Regions from separate parts of the Desulfovibrio oxyclinae DSM 11498 genome, predicted to be linked through region 3. Evidence: predicted binding sites of a transcription regulator. Region 3 holds the regulator's gene; each other region holds the start of a gene.
The links. The regulator sigma-54, encoded in region 3, starts transcription at its own class of promoters, with help from an activator protein. The targets are predictions, from matches to a motif close to CTGGCACGGNNNNTGCTT.

Region 1 (7,094 bases), on a different contig from region 3:
CAAGCTCGACGGTCAGCTCGGAGTGTTCGGAAACATGGTCGGTGAACGGCAGGTACTGCCGATACATCATGAGCGGATGACTCAGGGTGATGACGCCCAGCCGCAACGGGTCGCCGGAACCCAAGGCAGGGGTTGATGCGACCAGCAACAGCAGCATTAGGGCCAGAATACGCGCCAGCCTTGTCATCCGTTTAGCGACTCCCGGGAGTTAGAATACCTTCCTGACCTGACACGGCACCTTCCGCGTGAGGCAGTGCGAAAGACTGAACGGGTTGAATCGTTTCCGTTCCCCGCCGATCACCAGAAGCTCGGAGCGCGTCTCGCGCACATGCTTCGTGATGCAATATAAGGGAGCATCCCATTCTATGTACAGTTCATAATCCACGTTCAGGGCCTCGGCTTTGGCGGTTACGCGCTCCAGCCGCTGCCGGACGTCATATTCCTCCTGCCTTCGGGCGTGAATGATGAAATCGCTCCGGTCGCCCTCGGTGGCAAGCGAGTCCACCTGACCGTAATGGCTCAGGTCGGATTCCACCACATGCACGATACCGAGTGTGGCAGCGTTTTCCGCGCAGTAGGAAAGCGCAAACTCTTCGGCCTTGAGACAGTTGTCCCTGCCGGTGGTGGCCAGCAGGACGTTTTTCGTTCCGGATGCAACCGCTGCGTCTGACTGCATGGTCGATCCCTCCCTGTGAAGATGCACCGGCAGCCGCATGTTTTTCGGGGCTGCCGGTGCAAGAAAATATTTATGGAGCCGCACCGTCGGTTGTGCGGCTCCACCTGGACCTCGTTTAACTGTTCATTGCAATGGCAACGAAGACCAACCCTATACCGAGCAAGCAGACCATGAGGTCCTGCTTGCGACTGGAGGAGAGACGTTTCAGATAACTCAGCATGGCGTAATACTCCCTGCTTATCAGTTGATGAAGTACAGAACCGCGAGCAGCGCCAGCCCCGCCTTGAGAGACGCGACGGTGAAGCCCACGACAAATCCGGACACGCCCGCGGCCTTCAGGTCGGACAAGCGCGTGGTCAGGCCGATGCTGGCGAAACCAAGAAGGAACGCCCATTCCATGAAGCCCTTGGCGGTTTTGACGGCGGGATCGCTCAGCATGCCCATGGTGTTCATCATGACCACGGCGAGGAAGCCGAGGACGAATACGGGGAACTTGGACAGGATGATCTGCTTCTTGTTCACCGGCTCGCAGGACAGGCTTGATTCGCGCTGGCAGGCCATGAGCGTCAGCATCAGCACGATGAACGGCAGGAATATGACCCGGCCGATATTGTACACGCCCGCAATGATCCCGGCCTCGTCGCTGAATCCGAATCCGGCTGCCAGCACCTGTGCGGAGTTGATGATGCCCACGCCGGAGAATGCGCCGTACTGGGCATCGGAAAGATTCAGCAGCTGCCCCAGCGGAGGGAAGACGATCAGCGCCAGCAGGCCGAACATCAGCACCACCGCGATGGAGTAGGCCATTTCCTCTTTCTTGGCGTTGACGGCCGGGGCCACGGCGATGGTCGCCGAGACACCGCACACTGAAAGTCCGGCCGCGAGACATGCCGTCAGGGACGTGGGCATGTTGACCTTCTTGCCGACCCACATGAGCACGATCGCGGACATGAAAAGGAAGAAGAAGATCATGCCCAGTGCCTGTCCGCCCACGGTCACCAGCCCCGCGAGGGAATACTTGGCTCCCATGACCACGATGCCGGTCTTGGTGAGAATGGTCGAAAAGCGAAGCCCCGGACGCATGATCTGGGGAACGCCCACCGTATTGCGGATGGCGATACCAACGATAATGGCGAGGATGAAGTCCTTCAGAGTCAGGTATTTCTGAAAGAATTCATAGTTCTTCAGCATCGGCGCGGCCTGATGCGCGCCCACCGCCACGGCTATGACCAGGAAAAGCCCCGGAAGGCTGTCGATCACTTCCTGGGCAAAGGTTCTGGGGAGCGGAGCTCCGTTTGCACTTGCGTAGTTGTTTGACATGTATACCTCCGACTCTCCCAATGGCAAAACACGTGCCAGCCTTCACAAGTCGGTAAGTATCCGATTTATAGAGCATTTATTCTACAACCGACGACACCTTCGCATACGCATTGTTCCCCACCGGGAACAAAACGAACCAGATCGGTTCCCGAAAGGGAACAAAAACCTCAGCTTCCTCTCTGTATTGCTCATACAGACGACAAGCGCCCTCTGGATGAGTAATGGTTGAGAAAGATATCACATCGTCAACACACTCCCATAACAACCTGAAATACTGTGATATCATCCCGAAAGGTCGTCTTCTGACTTTCCCTACGCAACGACGCATAGCCCTTCGTTCAGAAGGTCTTTTTTTCTACGACCATCGCGGTAGGGATTGCGTTCCCAACAGGGAACAATGCCTCTGAAAGATATAAAGCAGGACAAAAAAAAAGCGGAGCCCCGTTTCGGGACTCCGCCTTTGATCTGCTATAGCGTAACGGGCCTGCTAGCGCCCGCAGCACTTCTTATGCTTGCGACCGGATCCGCAGGGGCACGGGTCGTTGCGCCCGACCTTGGGTTCCGAGCGGCGCACCGGTTTCTTTTCCTTCTCTTCCTCGCCGCCGGAGTACTCCAGTTCCTTTTCCGAGCCGTGCTGGAATTCGTCCTCGGTCACCTCGGCCTGAATGCGCAAGTGCGAGAAGGCCCGCATGGCATTTTCCTTGATGGTGAAGACCATTTCCTGGAACAGGTTGAAGCCTTCGCGCTTGTACTCCTGCTTGGGGTCCTTCTGGCCGTATCCGCGCAGGCCGATGCCGTCGCGCAGATGGTCCATGTTGAGCAGGTGCTCCTTCCAGTTGCGGTCCAGGGAATCCAGCAGGAAGTAGCGCAGAATCTCTTCATAATGATCCGGGGCGGATGCCTTGAGCTCCGCAAGAATCTGTTTCACCCACTGATGCGCCTGCTCCATGCTCGGCAGGCCGCCCTCGCGGAAGTCCTCAAAGCGTGAGAAGTTGAATATCTCATCCAGCCGCTTGCGGACGGTGTCGAGCTCCTCCTCGTCCAGCTCCTTGGCGTCGAGCGCCGGGGAGAGGTATTCCTCAAGCAGGTCGTCGGCGTATTCAAACGCAACGCTTTCCGTGGATTCCTTGCTCATGAGTTCGCGGCGCAGGGTATAGACCACTTCGCGCTGCTGGTTCATGACGTTGTCGAAGTCCAGCAGCTGCTTGCGGATTTCAAAGTTGTGGTTTTCCACGCGGCGCTGGGATTTTTCAATGGCGTTGGAAACCATCTTGTTCTCGATGGCCTCCCCTTCCTTCATACCCAGCTTGCCCATGACGTTCTGCAACTTGTCCGAGCCGAACAGGCGCATAAGGTCATCGTCGAGCGCAAGGTAGAAGCGCGAGGACCCCGGGTCGCCCTGACGGCCGGAACGGCCTCGCAGCTGGTTGTCGATACGGCGGGATTCGTGCCGCTCGGTGCCTATGATATGCAGGCCGCCAAGCTCCTTGACGCCTTCGCCGAGCTTGATGTCGGTACCGCGACCCGCCATGTTGGTGGCGATGGTCACGCGTCCCACGTGACCGGCCTCGGCCACGATCTCCGCTTCCTTGTCGTGCTGTTTTGCGTTGAGCACGTTGTGCGGCACGCGCAGCTTCTTGAGCATTCTGGAAAGAAGCTCCGACTTTTCAATGGAGACGGTACCCACCAGCGCAGGCTGTCCGCGCTTGTAGCAGTCCGCGATATCGTGCGCGATGGCGTTGTACTTCTCGTCCTGGGATTTGAAGATGGCATCGGGATGGTCCTTGCGGACCATGGGCTGGTGCGTGGGAATCACGATGACTTCAAGCTCGTAGATCTGGCCGAATTCCACGGCCTCGGTGTCTGCGGTACCGGTCATGCCCGCAAGCTTGTCGTACATGCGGAAGTAGTTCTGGAAGGTGATGGAAGCCAGCGTCTGGTTCTCGGACTCGACCTTCACGTTCTCCTTGGCCTCGATAGCCTGATGCAGCCCGTCCGAGAGACGGCGGCCCGGCATGAGACGGCCGGTGAATTCGTCAACCAACACCACCTGACCGTCCTTGACGATGTAGTCCACATCGCTCTGGAAGATGTGGTGCGCCTTGAGGGCCTGAAGCACGTGATGTTGCAGGCTGATGTTCTGAGTGTCGAACAGGTTGTCCACGCCCAGCAGCTTCTCCACCTTTTCCACGCCGGCGTCGGTGAGGGTCACGCTCTTGGCCTTCTCGTCGATCTCGAAATCGCCGTCCGGCGGAGTCTCGTCCTCGGCCTCACGCGGGGTGGAGCGCACAAGGTTGGGGATGATGCCGTCGATCTTTCGGTACAGGCCGACGTTCATCTCCACCTGTCCGGAGATGATGAGCGGGGTTCGGGCTTCGTCGATGAGGATGGAGTCGACTTCGTCAACGATGGCGTAATTCAGGTCGCGCTGCACGAGCTGTTCTTCATAGAACTTCATGTTGTCGCGAAGATAGTCGAAGCCGAATTCATTGTTGGTGCCGTAGGTGATGTCGGCGGCGTAGGCCTGCTTGCGTTCCTCGTCGTTGAGCCCATGCACGATGACGCCGTAGGTCAGGCCGAGGAAGTTGTAGATCTCGCCCATCCACTCGGCGTCGCGGTGCGCAAGGTAGTCGTTGACCGTAATGACGTGCACGCCCTTGCCGGAGAGCGCATTGAGCACCACGGGCAGGGTCGCCACGAGGGTCTTGCCCTCACCGGTCTTCATTTCGGCGATCTTGCCCTGATGCAAAACGATGCCGCCGATGAGCTGCACGTCGTAGTGGCGCATCTGCATGGTGCGCACGCCCGCCTCGCGGACCAGTGCAAAGCATTCGGGCAGCACGTCATCAAGCTTTTCGCCCTTGTTCTGGACGCGTTCCTTGAGTTCCTCGATGCGCCGCGGAAAATCCTCGTCCGCCAGGGCCTGCATCTCGGGCTCCAGCGCGTTGATCTTGTTGATCACCGGCTTGAGCTTTTTCAGATACCGGTCGTTCTTGGTTCCAATGATATATTTGAGCATCGTATATGACTCCTGAGGCCGCAACTGTCGGATGCGGCACGGATAGGCTGTGGGCAGACCCCGGGCCTGCCTTGAATTGTCGTGGCTTTGGACGTCCCTTTCCCTTTCGAGAGGACTTGTCCAACGGCGATTGCGCTAGGCGCGGATGGCGGTGGGTGCGCGCGGCGGCGCTCTGCCCGTTATCGGGCGGGAAATGACAAGCGGCGGCGGGAGCACGCTTGCGTCGGGGAAATCGACCTGCCGGTTGGCAGCGGTCCAGCCGTCGCGGCGCGCGGCAAGAGCCAGCTGATACGACGGCCCATCACCCGCCGCTGCGGCCTCCGGAGAGCCCGAAGGCTTATGGCTGACGCGGCCAAGCAGGTGCAGCCCGGAACGGTTTCTGCCGTTTGGCCTGACGCTTTCCTCCTGCATGAGCGGAGAGGCCAGCGCCTCGGCGGCCACTGCGGGACAGGCCACGGTCGCGGCCACTTCGATGAAACCCACCGCCACGGCGAGGGCTACGAGGGAAACGGATTTCCGGGCGAAGTGTCTCTGCAAGGGTCTGTCCAGCGTTCGGGTATCATTCATGCGGCCAATAATGGAAGTATGCCCGCAGCATTGAAAGTCAACGGGCCGGAGCGGTTTTCCGCCTCCGGCCCATGGTCGATAGCATATTCGTTTGCGTCAGTAAAAGCTTTCCGGACGCTCCCGGCGGAGCGTGTTACTGAGCGGCAACCGGCTCGCTGGTCATTTCATCATACGCCACCGAGCAATACAGGCACAGAATGACAACCATCAGCCCCCTCAGGACGACCAGCCCTATTGAGGGAAACAAGCCGCCTCCCAGGTACATCCAGAGATAGTCGAGCGCCGTGCTCAGCACGAAGGCAATGATCAACGGCAGCAGATAGGAAATGGTCCTGCCACTCGTCAACCGCCAGGAAGCGGCCATGGGCACCTCATGGTTCGCCAGCGGAGCCATTGCATAGGGCAGAAGACGAAGCCCGATGTACCCAATGAGTATGGTGCTGATGATCCCGTTGGCGACCAGAAGAGTCGTCACGACATCGGTCGAGAAATTCGTGGCGGCAAATGCCGTGGAAAACGACATGATCAAGAACGGGATGGAGGCAAGGAGAAGCACTATGAGAAAGCGACCAAATGCTTTGACAAGCGGACGCACTGGTCGCAGGAGAACCAGTTCAGATTCTCCCTTAAGACGCTGCATTCCCATGCGGACGATCATAAACGGAATTGCCATAAGGACAAGAAACAGAGCAAGGCCGACAGGCACCATGATCAGACCGATAGGCTGCTCGAAAAAATCGGGCGGAAGACTGATGAGGGGAAGTAGGCAAAGCGCCATGAAAATCGCCGTAAGACGTCTCAGCGGACCGGAGGTGCTTTTTGCAAGAGAAAAGACACGGTACCACAAATCCATACGCATGAAGAGCTCCTTAAAAGGGAAAAGGGAGAGAGTGAGGGAGAGGTCGAGTTCGACAAGGATTCCCGGCAGCAAAAAAAGGGGTGCTAAATATCAAACATCATTACATCTATCCAGTGTCCTGCATTGCCTTTTTCCGACAGGATGGACGGCAGACGCGCCGCACAGGCGGAGCAGCCCGTCAGCACCAGCTCGGCCCCGGATAACGCACGCGCGCATTCCGCCCCGGCGCGGTCCGCGGTGTCAGGATCCGCAAGACGCATCAGTCCGCCGAAACCGCAGCATTCGCGGCTGGTGCGGACATCCGGTTCCGCTCCTAGCATGGCCCCGACGAGCGCAGCGTCCGTGTCGCGCCCCACCGTATGGCACGGCCTGTGATAGCCCACCGGCTCAGGTCTTTCCCCGGCAACGGCAAACTCACAGTCGAGCAGCGCGCCGGACAGGGGACGCAGTGACGCGCGCCAACGTTCAGCCTCGTCCGAATCGGCGAACACGTTCCCGGAATAATCCGTCAACGAATGCAGGCAGGAAGCGCACGGTGTGACGATCAACGGCTCCCCGGCCTTCCGCCATGCCTTCACGTTGCGCACATTCAGCCTGTCGGCGTCCTCGAAGCATCCGGCAAGGCGGAGCGACCCGCCGCAACACTCAAAAGA
Region 2 (7,094 bases), on a different contig from region 3:
GGCCACGGGCGTGGTCCGTTCCAGTTCGAAAGTGAAGGAATCCTCTTCCTCAAGGCGTTTCATGAACTGCCTGAGTGCCTTTTTGCCGGGGATCATTTCTCCCTCGACGCGGCCTTCAAGGCCGTCCACGGTGATGGAGTAGACCTGCAGGCCGAGGGTGTCGTTGCGACTCAGGGCGGCCATGAGTCGCAAGGGGTCGAGCCCGATCTTGCGCTCCGCCTGCAGTTTTCCGGCCTCGAACTGGAGCCTGCCGTACGGCTCGCTGCCCATCTCGTCGCCAAGCACGGAGCGGTATTCCTGCTCCAGCGCCGCGTCTATGGTCGAGGATTGCGCGTTCAAGTGAAACCAGCGCACGGCCTGTCCGCCCGCGAAAAGAAGTCCCACAAGGCACAGCCATGCGAGATTGCGCAGAAATCTTCTGCTCAAGGCGGCCTGTGTGGCGGCCGACTGTTTGGGGGATATGCTCATGCTGGGGACCCGGATGCTTGTTGTTCTGCCGCCTTCGCTTGCGGCGCATGGCGGAAACATACTCCAAACACCACCGGATGGGCAAGGAACCCCTTGTGACACCGGGGAAAAACATTGCCCGACACCGGTGGCCCTGCTATGTGACGGACATGTGCGGAATTGCCGGTATCCTCGACATCGCCCGCCGGACCGGGGCCGACGAGCTGCGTACCCGCGTGCGGCGCATGGCCGATACCCTCATTCACCGGGGGCCCGACGGCCACGGCCTGCACGTGGACGAGCTGCAGGGACTGGCCATGGCTCACAGACGCCTCGCCATCATCGACCTGAGCGACGCGGGAGCGCAGCCGATGCTTTCGCGCTCCGGCCGTTTCGCGCTGGTACTTAACGGCGAAATCTACAATTTTCATCAGCTTCGGGCCGATCTTCAGGATGAAGGCGGGCCCTTTCTGCCATGGCGCGGCGGCTCGGATACCGAGGTGCTGCTCGCCGCCATCGAGGCATGGGGCGTCGAAGGCGCGTTGCGCCGTGCAATCGGCATGTTCGCCTTTGCGGTATGGGATACGCGCGAACGGCAACTGATCCTCGCCCGGGATCGCATGGGGGAAAAGCCCCTGTACTGGTCCCTCGACGGCAACCGCTTCCTGTTTGCCTCCGAACTCAAGGCGCTGACGGCGCATCCCGATTTCTCCAGGCAGGTGAATCCCGAGGCAGTCTCCCTGTTTTTGCGCTACCAGTATGTTCCCGCGCCGCACTGCATCTGGCAGGGCGTGCACAAGCTGGAGCCGGGCACCATGCTCACGGTGCTTCCGTACGGACAGGTGCAGACCAAAGCCTATTGGCGCCTGCATGACGTGGTCTCGCAGGGCGGGCTGGAGCCGTTCGAAGGGAGCAGGGAGCTGGCCGCAGCGGAACTGGAAGAGCTGCTGACCGAGGCCGTGGGGATGCAACTGGAGTCGGACGTGCCACTCGGCACGCTGCTCTCCGGCGGCATTGATTCGAGCCTGATAACCGCGCTGGCTCGCAAGGTTTCCGATTCCCCGGTGCGCACCTTCACCATCGGCTACGATGATCCGGCCTTTGACGAATCGGCGCAGGCAAGGAAAATAGCGGAGTATCTGGGCACGGAGCATACGGAGCTGATCGTCTCCCCTGATGAAGCGCTCGATCTGCTGCCGAATCTGCCAGACATGTGGGACGAGCCGTTCGCGGACGCTTCCATGTTGCCCACCGCGCTCGTTTCGAGGCTGACTCGCGAGCATGTCACGGTCTGCCTTTCCGGGGACGGCGGTGATGAAACGTTCGGCGGATACAACCGACACGTCACGGCGCCGAAGCTCTGGAGCAGGCTGTCAGGGCTGCCGCTGCCGCTTCGCAGAGCAGTATCTCGCGCCATTCATTCCGCTTCGCCGCGAAAACTTGACTCGCTGTATGCTTTCTGGGAGCCGCTGCTGCCTTCCTCGCGTCGCATGAACAATCCGGGTTTCAAGCTGCACAAGCTGGCACGGGTCATGACACAGCCGCATCGAGAGGGGCTTTATGCCGCGCTGTGTTCCACATGGGATCGCCCGGAAGAACTGACCGGCGTCCCCGCTCCGCCTCTTCAGGCGCAGGCGCCGGAAGGGCTCTCGTTCCGGGAGTGGATGCAGTATCAGGACTCCCTGAGCTATCTGCCCGGCGACATTCTGACCAAGGTGGACCGCGCCGCCATGGCCGTGGGGCTCGAAAGCCGCGCCCCGTATCTCGACCACCGCGTAGTGGAGTTCGCATGGCGTTTGCCGGAATCCTACAAGGTGGCCCACGGCAGGGGAAAGCTCGTGCTGCGCGACATCCTGGACAAACATGTGCCGCGTGAGCTGACCGACCGCCCCAAGATGGGCTTCGGCGTGCCGCTTGGCGAGTGGCTGCGCGGCCCGCTTCGCGACTGGACGCGAGACACCCTGCATCCGAAGAAGCTGGAGCAGGGCATACTGGAAAACGGTGTGCCCGTGGCCCGGGCTCTTAATGACCACATGTCCGGACGGCGCGACAATGAATACGCCCTCTGGGGCGTGCTCATGCTGCAGAGCTGGATGGACCGCTGGAATTGACCCGAACCCCGTAGCCGACGCATCATTACATGAAGATAGCTCTCCTCGGCGGGTACGCCCCGTCACTCATCAATTTTCGCGGGCCGCTGGTGCGGGCCATGCTGGAGCAGGGACACGAGGTTGTGGCCATGGCGCCTCCGTTTTCTCCTTCACCGGGCCCGCAGCTGGAGGCCATGGGCGCACGCTACCGGGAAATCCCGTTGAACCGGCGCGGGCTGAACCCCCTGAGCGATCTCGGCTCGCTGCTGACCCTCAAGCGCATGTTCCGGGAGATAGCCCCGGACGCGGTGCTGTCCTACACCATCAAGCCCGTGGTTTACGGGTCCCTCGCCGCAAAACTGGCGGGCGTGCCGGCCATCTATTCCATGATAACCGGCCTTGGCTACGCCTTTACGGAAGACGCGGGCATGAAGCGACGTCTGATCTTCAACCTCGTTCGTGGCCTCTATGCTGCCGGACTCCGTCCCAACCAAGCTGTTTTCTTTCAGAATTCCGATGATCTGGCATTTTTCAAAAAGCTCGGTGTGGTGCCTGAAGGAATGCGCACCGAAGTGACCGACGGCACCGGCGTGGATCTGGATCATTACGCCTACTCGGAGCCGCCGCAGGGGCCGCCGGTGTTTCTGTGCCTGTCGCGCTTTCTGCGCTCCAAGGGCGTGGAGCATTTCCTTGAGGCTTCGGAACGGCTCAAGAAGCGTTTCCCCGAAGCAATCTTCCGGCTCGCAGGCAGCCCGGAGCAAGGCCGCGATGCTTTAGGCGAAGACGAGATCCGCGAATGGAAGCGCAGAACAGGAGCCGAAGTGCTCGATCCCGTGGAAGATGTCCGCCCCCTGCTGTCCGGATGTACCGTCTATGTGCTTCCGAGCTATCGCGAAGGCGTGCCGCGCTCGGTTCTTGAAGCCATGAGCACCGGAAGGGCCGTTATCACCACGGATGCGCCCGGATGCCGGCTTACCGTGGAAGACGGCGTCAACGGTTGCCTCATCCCGCCGAGAGACACCGACGCGCTGGAGCTGGCCATGCTCAGAATGATCGAGGCGCCCGAAACGGTGCGCGAGATGGGGCGCAGAAGCCGTGAAATAGCCGAACGCCGTTTCGACGTGCACCGCGTCAACGAACTTATCCTCAAGAGCATGGGGGCCGCATGAAGCGAATGATGGATATCCTCGTCTCCATGGCGGCCTTGATCCTGCTCTCGCCGGTCCTGATGGCGGTGGCGCTTCTGGTGCGTCTGAAGCTTGGTAGCCCGATCCTGTTCCGTCAGCAGCGTCCCGGTCTGCACGGGAAGTCTTTCGACATCCTCAAGTTCCGCACCATGCTCGATGCCGAGGCCCCGGACGGCACTCTCCTGCCTGATGCGCAGCGGCTGACCCCTTTCGGCAAGGCGCTTCGCGCCAGCTCGCTCGACGAGTTGCCCGAACTGCTCAATGTGTTAAAAGGAGACATGAGCCTCGTGGGCCCGCGCCCGCTGCTCATGCAGTACCTGCCGCTTTACAGCCCGAGGCAGGCCAGACGCCACGAGGTGCGACCCGGCATCACCGGCTGGGCGCAGATCAACGGAAGAAACGCAGTGGACTGGCCGGAACGCTTTGAGCTTGATGTCTGGTACGTTGAGAACAGGACGCTGCTGCTGGACCTGAAAATATTGCTCAGGACCGTTACCGGCGTGCTCCGCCGCGAAGGCATTTCACAGGAAGGGCACGTCACCATGGAACCGTTTACCGGCAACGAACAAGGCCGCAACAAAGGAGATTCGCCATGAACGTGAAAAGAATCCTGCTCCCCGTCGACGGCTCCCGCCATTCCGACGCCGCCGCAACCTCCGCCGTGGACATGGCCAAAAGCTCCAACGCAGAAATCCTGCTGCTCGTATGCCGCAAACCCGTCCCCAACGAACTGGGCGAACCCAACGTGCAATGGGTGCTCAATCACTATACACAGGATGCGGAAAACATCCTCTCCGCCTATCGCGAACGCTTTGACAGGCAGGACGTGGTCTACCGTGACCGCATCGTCGGCGGACGCCCCGGGGAAGTCATTGCCGATGTAGCCAAAGCCGAGGACTGCGACATCATCGTCATGGGATCCAAAGGCAAATCCGACCTCGAAGGCCTCCTGCTCGGCAGCGTCACCCACAAGGTGCTCCATACCGCCCACTGCCCGGTGCTCGTTGTGAAGTAATAGTGCAACCCATATGCACATGTTTCGTGCAGAAAGTGACCCCTCTTGCACAAGAATGCAGGAGGGGTCACTTTTTAAACGTCCGGAATAATGAGCTTTACAGTTTTGGCACGCCGGATGCTTAGCCTCAAGTAACGCGAAATTGAAGCAGGAGGTAGCATTCATGGACATGCTGAGCGCATTCGGAAACTGGTTCTGCAACAGCGGATTCGGCTACGGCCACGGCCACTTGGGAGGCGGCGGATTCATGTCGTCCGGTTGGCTTCCCTTTCACATGCCCTTCGGCGGCCTGATCGGACTGTTGCTCCTCGGAACCCTGATTTTCATGGGAGTGCGCCTGTTTCGCAGTCGGCAGCCTTCGCATCAGACAATCGCAATGGACGTGATCAAGCGTCGCTATGCGGAAGGCGAGATCGACGATGCTACCTACGAAAAGCTTCGAGCCGCGATGAAACGATAAATTTCGTACAAAGACCTCTTGAGACAAGCATCCTCCTCCCGACGCCCCCGCCTGACCAGCGGGGGCGTTCCTCTGTGAAGGCCTCCGGCGGCCCTTCGGGGACCCTCCGGGGGCTTAAGAACCCTTTTGCAAAAGGGTTCTTAAGAATCTCCCAAAAACATTTGGCTTGCCAAGCCGCACTCGGCTTTCCGAAAGCTAAGGTGCGTAGGCGGCTTGGCGTATATGCTGACGGCGGTTTTCTGCTCTGAGGGATATGACGAACCTAAGCAGCTCCAAACCGTGCAACCATTACACACAGAACACAAATCCCCGTCAGCAGGGTTGCAGCTGGGACGCGGGTTATGCGGCCGCATTAACCCGGCTGCTGCAAGTCCGCTGACAACCCAGGGATTCCAAAGGGGGCCCGCCCCTTTGGTCCGCCTGAAGGGCCCGCCGGAGGCATTGTCGTTTACACCAGTTGCAGGTTTCGGCCTGTTGGCCGACCTTCTTTTTTGCTTGCGCAGAAAAAAGAAGGCAAAAACTGCGCTTGTGGGGGAACGCCGCCGCTCTCGGCGAGAGGCTCTATGACGCGGTCACTGCTCCGGGAGAAATGTTTGTGCCTACAAACATCACCCGGACCTGCGTGACCGGTCAAAAGAGCCTCTATGCCTCGATCGGCATTGCTGCGGTACTTGGTTGGCGGGAGTAGAAGCTTTGTTGGAAGTACAGGTGGGAAGTCTGTGGGCTGACGGAATCCCGCTTAACTCAGTTCTGCTACGGAAGCTCGTCAGCCAAGACGCACAGAACATAGATTCTCGTCAGCGGGGTTGCAGCTGGGACGCGGGTTGTGCGGCCGCATGACCCCGGCAGCTGCAAGTCCGCTGACAACTCAGGGATTCCAAAGGGGGCCCGCCCCTTTGGTCCGCCTGAAGGGCCCGCCGGAGGCATTGTCGTTTATACCAGTTGCAGGTTTCGGCCTGTTGGCCGACCTTCTTTTTTGCTTGCGCAGAAAAAAGAAGGCAAAAACTGCGCTTTTGTGGGTGCTCCGCCGCTCTCGGCGAGAGGCTCTATGACGCGGTCACTGCTCCGGGAGAAATGTTTGTGCCTACAAACATCACCCGGACCTGCGTGACCGGTCAAAAGAGCCTCTATGCCTCGATCGGCATTGCTGCGGTACTTGGTTGGCGGGAGTGGATGGTTTGTTGGGCTTTCTAGTGGGGAGCTTGTGCACCGAAAGAACTCCTCGGGATGTAGTTTGGTTAACAGAGTTCGTCAGCCAAGACGCACAGAACATAGATTCTCGTCAGCGGGGTTGCAGCTGGGACGCGGGTTATGCGGCCGTATGAACCCGGCAGCTGCAACCCCGCTGACAACTCAGGGATTCCAAAGGGGGCCCGCCCCTTTGGTCCGCCTGAAAGGCCCGCCGGAGGCATCTTTGGGCAAAAAGAAAGGGAGCATCGAAGGATGCTCCCTTTTTTGATTCGTATGACTTTTTCCCTAGATGACGTCCCATGTGGCGCCTTCGGGGGTGTCTTTGACTTCGACGTGCATGGCTTCGAGTTCCTTGCGGATGGTGTCGGCTCGTTCGAAGTCCTTGTCTTTGCGGGCCTGTTGGCGTTCGTCCAGTTTGGTTTGGACGGCGTCGGGGTCGATTTCCTTGCGTTCGGCGCGTTTGTCGCGGAGTTCGGTAAGGAAGTCTGCGGGCTGCTGACCGAAGACACCGAAGACCTGTGCCCAGACTGCGACGTCTTCGCGGATCCGGGTCCAGAGGTCGCGTGCGCCTTCGGACTGGCGCAGTTTCTTGTCTTCGGCGATGCGTCCTGCGAGTCGAACGGCATTGAACAGCTGGCCGAGTGCGGCGGCGGTGTTCATGTCGTCTTCCATGGCTTCGGTCCATTTGGCTTCGATGTCGGCCA
Region 3 (7,094 bases):
GGCATACAGCCGGACATCATTCTCTGCCGTTCCGAAGTGAACCTTGATGAGGACATCAAGCGCAAGATCGCCCTGTTCTGCGACGTGGACCGCGACGCCGTGTTCAGTGCCGTGGACGTGAAAAATATCTACGAAGTGCCGCTTTCCTTCTATGAGGAAGGAGTGGATCAGAAGATTGCCATACTGCTCAAACTTCCGGCCAAGAACGCCGTTCTGGAACCGTGGGAAGAACTGGTGGACAAGCTGCAGAATCCGGCTGGCACGGTTCGCATCGGCGTCGTCGGGAAGTATGTGGATCTCACCGAGGCTTACAAATCCCTGCATGAAGCCCTTGTGCACGGCGGCGTGGCCAACGACGTGAAGGTGGAACTGGAATACGTCAATTCCGAAAAGATCACGCCCAAGAACTACGAGCGCAAGCTCAAGCATCTTGACGGCATCCTCGTTCCCGGCGGCTTCGGCTCCCGCGGCGTGGAAGGAAAGATCCTTTCCATCAAGTACGCACGTGAAAACAAGGTCCCGTTCTTCGGCATCTGCCTCGGCATGCAGTGCGCCGTCATCGAGTTCGCGCGCAACGTGGCCGGACTGGAGAGCGCCAACTCCGAGGAATTCGATCAGACCGTGCAGAACAACGTCATCTACCTGATGACCGAGTGGTACGACTTCCGCACCAAAAAGACCGAAGTGCGCGACGAAAGCTCCGAGAAGGGCGGCACCATGCGCCTTGGCGCCTACCCGTGCAAGCTGCACAAGGACACCAACGCGCACAAGGCCTACGGCGTTGCCAATATCGATGAGCGCCACCGTCATCGTTACGAATTCAACAACAAGTTCTCCGAAGTCCTCAAGGAAAACGGACTGGTTCTTTCCGGAACCTCGCCGGACGGTGAGTTGGTCGAGATCGTTGAAATTCCGGATCATCCGTGGTTCCTCGGCTGTCAGTTCCACCCCGAGTTCAAGTCCAACCCCATGCGTCCGCATCCCCTGTTCCGCGACTTCATCAAGGCCGCGAAGGAAAACAAGTCGGACGACTAGGAGCCTATGGAATCCGCCAAGCTTTACGAATCCTGCCGGTCCGGCCTGTTTTTCATGGCCGGACCGTGCGCGCTTGAGAGCCGGGAATTGGCGCTCGACGTGGCCCGTCACTTGGCGGACATGGCGAAGCGACTTGATCTGAACCTGATTTTCAAAAGCTCTTTCGACAAGGCCAACCGGACCTCGGTGACGAGTTTTCGGGGGCCGGGCATGTCGCGCGGGTTGGAGATACTGGCCGAGGTCAAGGAAACCACCGGACTGCCTGTGGTCACAGATATTCATATGCCCGAGCAGGCCGCCGTGGTCGCCGAGGTGGCGGACGTCATTCAGGTGCCCGCCTTCCTGTGCCGTCAGACGGACCTTCTCGTGGCAGCCGGTGAGACGGACCGGATCGTCAATGTCAAAAAGGGACAGTTCCTTGCTCCCTGGGACATGGACAATGTGGTCGGCAAGCTGCGTTCCACTGGCAATGAGAAAATCTGGCTCACCGAACGCGGTGCCATGCACGGCTACAACAACCTTGTTGTGGACTTTCGTTCCGTGCCCGAGATGCATGCGTTCGATGTTCCTGTGGTCTTTGACGCCACGCACTCGGTTCAGAAGCCGGGCGGTCAGGGCGCCAGTTCGGGCGGCAACCGTGAATATGTGCCCGTCCTTGCTCGTGCAGCCGTTGCCGCAGGCGTGGACGGAGTTTTCATGGAAGTGCATCCGGATCCGGATAAGGCGCTGTGCGACGGCCCCAACAGCCTGCACCTCGACAGTGTGGAGCCGCTCGTCAAGCAGCTGCTCGCCGTGCGGGAGGCCATCTCATGAGTCGTGCACAGGAGTTGGCCGCCAAAACGGAACTTCTGGTGCTCGACTGCGACGGCGTGCTGACCGACGGAGGCCTGTACTACGACGAGTCCGGGATGCGCATGAAGCGCTTCAATGTGCAGGACGGGCTGGGTATCAAGATCGCGCAGGCCGCAGGGCTTGAAGTGGCGGTCATCACCGGGCTGAATCAGCCGCCGGTAGAGCGTCGCATCAAGGAACTCGGCATCCGACATTATTATCCCGGCAATCATCACAAGGTTCCGCTTTTCGAGGAAATCTGTGAGAATGTCGGAGTTGGTGCGCAGAACGCAGCTTTCATGGGAGACGACTGGGTGGATGCCGGTGTGATGAAGGCTGCCGGATTCGCCATGGCCGTTCCCAACGCCCAGCCGGAGATACTGAACATGGCCGACTGGATATCCACGAAGCGCGGCGGCGACGGCGCGGTGCGGGAGGCCATATCCTTTATCCTCAAGCACCGGGGCCTGCTCGACGAACAGTGGAACAAGTGGGTGGGGTGACATGAAGCTTCGGCCGCTCCTGCTTTGGGGAGCGATCTTTTTCAGCGGCATCGTGTTCGGGTTCATTGTGAAGGAGTATGTTTCACAATCCGAACCCGAAAAGCCCGCGCGCGCCGAAAAGCAGACGCTTGAGGACAGTCCGCTGGTTTCCAGTACGGAAATCAGCGCGGAGGACATCCTGTTGGAGCAGGGGAGCGAAGGTGCGCTCGACTGGAAGCTGCAGGCGCGAAAGGCTGCGTACGATCAGGACAATGGGCTTGTCGTTGTCGAGCGTCCACAGCTCACTGCCTACTTCGGTGATGATCGGCAGGAAGTGTACGTGCGCGCCGACGCTGGCGAAGTGGACCAGCAGAACGATAACCTTACCCTGTACGACAACGTGGACGGACGTTTCGGCATGTTTACGGTTCAGGCCAAGAATTTCGATTATGTCGGAGCCATCGACAAGGTCGTCATCAAAGGTGGCGTGTCCGTGGCCCGGCCCGACCTTGAAGTGAACGCCACAGCTGTCGAGATAGACCTTCTCTCACGGCAGATGGTGGCGGCCGGCGGTGTCGAGGCGGTCGTGAGCACCAGCGCGGTCGGCTCAGACGGGACTTCCGAGCCTGACGAACAAGCGGAGCAGTAATATGTTTTTCAATCGAGTCCTGTACTTCATGTTGGCGGCCCTGTTTGTGGCGCTCCCCGTAACTGACACCTCTGCCCAGGAGTTGGGCGAACTGCGCGAAACTTCGGCGAATCTGAACGTTCGCGAGGCCAGAAATCCCGGCGCAGAGCACGTGCGGACCCTCATGAAAGGTGATCGCGTGCGGGTGGCGCATCCCAAGGACGGTTGGGTTGCCGTCTTTGAACCTGACGCCACCGATTATCCCGAAGCCGAGGCTATCGGCTACGCCAACGCAAAGTATCTCGATAAGGTTCCCGATCCGCGCAAGACCTCAGCAGACAAGGGCAAGGCTCAGGCGCCTGCCGAAGTCGAACCGGCCGAAGGTGCCGGACAGGTTGTATCCGACATTCAGGATGTCCCGCCCAAGCCGCAAGGGCCCACCGGCGTTCCTGTCAAGGTCAACGCGGACCGCATGACCTACGACGAGCAGGGTAAGGTCGTCGCATTCGAGGGTAACGTGGTTGCCAAGCACGAAGGACTCACGCTCACTGCGGACAAGGTCTCCGCTTTCTTCGTCACGGGGGATAAGCGTTTCGACGTGAAAGGCATTGACCGCATCGTCGCCACTGGCAACGTTCATGCGGAGAAGGGCAATACTTCCGGTGACTGCGGCAAGCTGACCTATCTGGTCGAGCCGCGTATCCTGGTCATGGAGCAGGAGCCTGTGCTGCGTGACGGCCCCAACAGCATCACCGGCGAGAAGATTCGTTTTTACGTTCGTGAAAACCGCAGTGAAGTGGTCGGCGGCAAGGGCAAACGCGTCGAGGCCGAGTTTTTCACCAACAGCGGTCTGGAGATTCAGTAGATGGAAAAAGGCCTTTCCGCCTCCGACCTCAGCAAACGCTATGGTCGCAAGGAAGTCGTTCACAGCATCCGGCTGTCGCTCGGTCGCGAGGAAGTCGTGGGGCTGCTCGGCCCCAACGGCGCGGGCAAGACCACGACGTTCTACATGCTGGCCGGGATCGTCAAACCGTACTCCGGTGACGTTTATCTCAACGGCAGAAATATCACCGACCTGCCGTTGCACGAACGGGCCCGTCTGGGCGTGAGCTATCTGCCGCAGGAAAGTTCCATCTTCCGCAAACTGACGGTTCGCCAGAACCTCCAGATAATCCTTGAGCAGACCGACATGACGCCTCGCCAGCAGCGCGAGCGTGCAGACGAGCTCATGGATATGTTTTCCATTACCAAGCTGGCCGATCAGGCATCCATGTACCTTTCCGGCGGCGAACGGAGAAGGCTTGAGATCGCCCGCGCGCTCATCATGAGCCCGGACTTCATTCTGCTCGACGAACCGTTCGCCGGCATCGACCCCATCGCGGTCATCGACATTCAGGAGATCATCTCCGTGCTCAAGAGCATGGGTATCGGTATTCTCATCTCCGACCACAACGTCCGGGAGACCCTGAATATCTGCGACCGTGCCTACCTCGTGTACGAGGGCACCATCATCCTCGACGGCACCCCCGCCGACATCGTCCAGAGCTCTCGGGCCCGCCAGATTTATCTGGGCGAAGACTTCTCGCTCTAGCTTTTTTCAAGAGTTCCACCCTTTGGTCGTTTACAGTCGCCCGGAAGGTTGGTACAGTTTTTTCATGCTCATTGTATTGCGTATGTAAAATCAACATTTGCGGTTGGTTATCCGGTCTTTCTTGCGGTAGCCGAAAGCATGTGGCATACTCTTACACAAGAGATTCGGGCTGTGTGCCCGAATCAAATGACCAATTTATGTCGAGAACCGGGTGGGACGCCCGCACGAATAGAGAAACCGTATGGGGCTTGAACTCAGGCAACAACTCAAGCTGACGCAGCAGCTGGTCATGACGCCACAGTTGCAGCAGGCAATCAAGCTGCTGCAGATGTCGCGCCTTGAGCTGGTTGAAACGGTTCAGCAGGAGCTTCTTGAAAACCCGTTCCTGGAGGAGTCCGAGAACGAGGCGGTTCAGGAGGCGCCCGAAAAGGAGTCCGACACGCTCAAGGAAGCGGGTGAGGGCACCGATGAATCCGTCATGCGCGATGCGGACTGGGACAACTACATGGGAGAATTCTCAAGCTCGTCCAAGCAGTCGCAGGTTCGTGAGTACGAGTCCCCTGAAGAGGGCCTGACGTTCGAAGCCCGTCTTGCCTCCAAGCCATCCCTTGAAGGGCACCTCGGCTGGCAGATCCGTCTCTCCGACTTCACGGATCAGGAAGTCGCAATCACTGACGTTATCATAGGCAATCTCGACTCCAACGGCTATCTTCATGCCAGCATGGAAGAGCTTTGCGAGATGATTCCCGGTGTTGATGGGGAGCTTGTCGAGTCGGTCGTCAAGCGCATTCAGCGCCTTGATCCGGTGGGAGTTGCATCCCGTACGCCGCGGGAATGTCTGCTCGTCCAGATGGAGATGCTTGGCATCGACGATCCCATCCTCGTTTCGATAGTCACCGAGCACCTTGAAGACATCGAAAAGAACCGCTTCAAGCCGCTGGCCCGCAAGTTCAAGATTTCTCTGGAAGAGCTCAAGGGGTACCTTGAAGAGCTTCAGAAGCTCGACCCTATGCCCGGAGCCAATTTTTCCAGTACGGAGCCGCATTACGTCAGCCCCGACGTGTATGTATACAGCTACGGGGACGACTTTGTGATCGTGCTCAACGAGGATGGTCTGCCGCGTCTGCAGATGAACCAGTTCCTCGCCGATACGGTGCAGGGCAGGGCGGACCTGGACAAGGAATATTTCCGTGACAAGATGAGCTCCGCCGCGTGGCTGATGAAGAGTCTGTATCAGCGTCAGCGCACGCTCTACAAGGTCATGGAGAGCATTGTGAAGTTCCAGCGCGAGTTCTTCGAGGAGGGCGTGACCAAGCTCAAGCCGCTGATCCTCAAGGAAGTGGCCGAGGACATCAACATGCATGAGTCCACGGTCAGCCGCATCACCACGAGCAAGTACGTGTCCACTCCGCACGGTATTTTCGAGCTCAAATTCTTTTTCAACAGTGCTCTCGACCTCGGCGACGGTTCGCAGGTCGGGTCGGAAAGCGTCAAGGCGCTCATAAAAAAACTCATAAGCGAGGAGGAGCCGAAAAAACCGCTCAGCGACGAAAAGATCGGCGAGATACTCAAGGAGCGTTTGGATGTGAACATCGCCCGCAGGACCGTGGCAAAGTACCGGTCCGCCATGGGGATTCCATCATCGTCCAAGCGCAAGAGCTATTTTTAGTAAAGGCTTGTCATTACCCAATAACCAGGAGGGTATACCATGAATGTCAGCTTCACCTTCAAGAACTTCGATCCGTCTCAGCATCTGCGGGATTACGCCAACAAGCGCTTCGCCAAGCTCGGCAAGTTCTTCAAGGACACCGACAATGCGGATCTTCAGGTGAACCTCATGGTGGAGAAGCTCCGTCACAAGGCGGACGTTATCCTGGATGCGGACACCGTGCATCTGACGGCTATCGAAGCCTCAGAGGACATGTACGCCACCATTGATCTGGTGCTGGACAAGCTTGAGGCGCAGCTTCGCAAGCAGCGTGAGAAGATGAAGGGCAAGACCAGAAAGGTCCGCCAGGAGCGGGAAGTTCGCATGAACTACCTGAACTACGGTGATGACCGTCGCGCCGAACCCACCATCGTGGGGACGGACAGCTATGTGCCCAAGCCCATGTCCGTGGACGAAGCTGCCATGCAGCTCGACACCATGGATCATGAGTTTCTCGTCTTCAGAAATAGCGAAACCGAGGGCGTCAACGTCATCTACAAGCGCGACAACGGAGACTTCGGCCTCATCGATCCCGGATTCTGATCAATGAAACTTGGTGATTACCTTGATAAGGACCTGATTCTCTCCGACATGGCCTCGGCCGACAAGGCCGGGGCCCTCGGAGAGCTTGTCGTTCCACTGCAGGAACGCTTCCCGGAAATGGATTCCGACCTTGTTCTGCGCGTTCTCAAGGAACGGGAGGAGCTCGGAACTACCGGCATCGGGGACGGCGTGGCCATACCTCACGGCAAGCTGGATTCTCTGGACCAGATTGCGGTGGTGGCGGGCCGAAGCCGCGACGGACTTGATTTCGAGGCG

Region 1: B149_RS0107775 (YeiH family protein) is a predicted target of sigma-54. The motif match lies at 2,018-2,035, and genes of this name have one in related genera.
Region 2: B149_RS0106735 (SHOCT domain-containing protein) is a predicted target of sigma-54. The motif match lies at 4,845-4,862, and genes of this name have one in related genera.

Annotation. Positions count from the first base shown of each region.
Region 1 is NZ_AQXE01000006.1:71,355-78,448, forward strand. It holds gene phnD (phosphate/phosphite/phosphonate ABC transporter substrate-binding protein) at 1-187, opposite strand, end outside; gene B149_RS0107765 (universal stress protein) at 209-676, opposite strand; gene B149_RS0107775 (YeiH family protein) at 917-1,996, opposite strand; gene secA (preprotein translocase subunit SecA) at 2,484-5,015, opposite strand; gene B149_RS0107785 (hypothetical protein) at 5,151-5,552, opposite strand; gene B149_RS0107790 (hypothetical protein) at 5,716-6,441, opposite strand; gene B149_RS0107795 ((Fe-S)-binding protein) at 6,525-7,094, opposite strand, start outside.
Region 2 is NZ_AQXE01000005.1:65,636-72,729, forward strand. It holds gene B149_RS16660 (hypothetical protein) at 1-468, opposite strand, end outside; gene asnB (asparagine synthase (glutamine-hydrolyzing)) at 618-2,558, shown strand; gene B149_RS0106720 (glycosyltransferase family 4 protein) at 2,588-3,706, shown strand; gene B149_RS0106725 (sugar transferase) at 3,703-4,320, shown strand; gene B149_RS0106730 (universal stress protein) at 4,317-4,739, shown strand; gene B149_RS0106735 (SHOCT domain-containing protein) at 4,903-5,199, shown strand; gene cysS (cysteine--tRNA ligase) at 6,676-7,094, opposite strand, start outside.
Region 3 is NZ_AQXE01000010.1:100,220-107,313, reverse strand. It holds gene B149_RS0111965 (CTP synthase) at 1-1,035, shown strand, start outside; gene kdsA (3-deoxy-8-phosphooctulonate synthase) at 1,042-1,848, shown strand; gene B149_RS0111955 (KdsC family phosphatase) at 1,845-2,369, shown strand; gene lptC (LPS export ABC transporter periplasmic protein LptC) at 2,371-2,997, shown strand; gene B149_RS0111945 (LptA/OstA family protein) at 2,999-3,841, shown strand; gene lptB (LPS export ABC transporter ATP-binding protein) at 3,842-4,567, shown strand; gene rpoN (RNA polymerase factor sigma-54) at 4,809-6,236, shown strand; gene hpf (ribosome hibernation-promoting factor, HPF/YfiA family) at 6,276-6,818, shown strand; gene B149_RS0111925 (PTS sugar transporter subunit IIA) at 6,822-7,094, shown strand, end outside.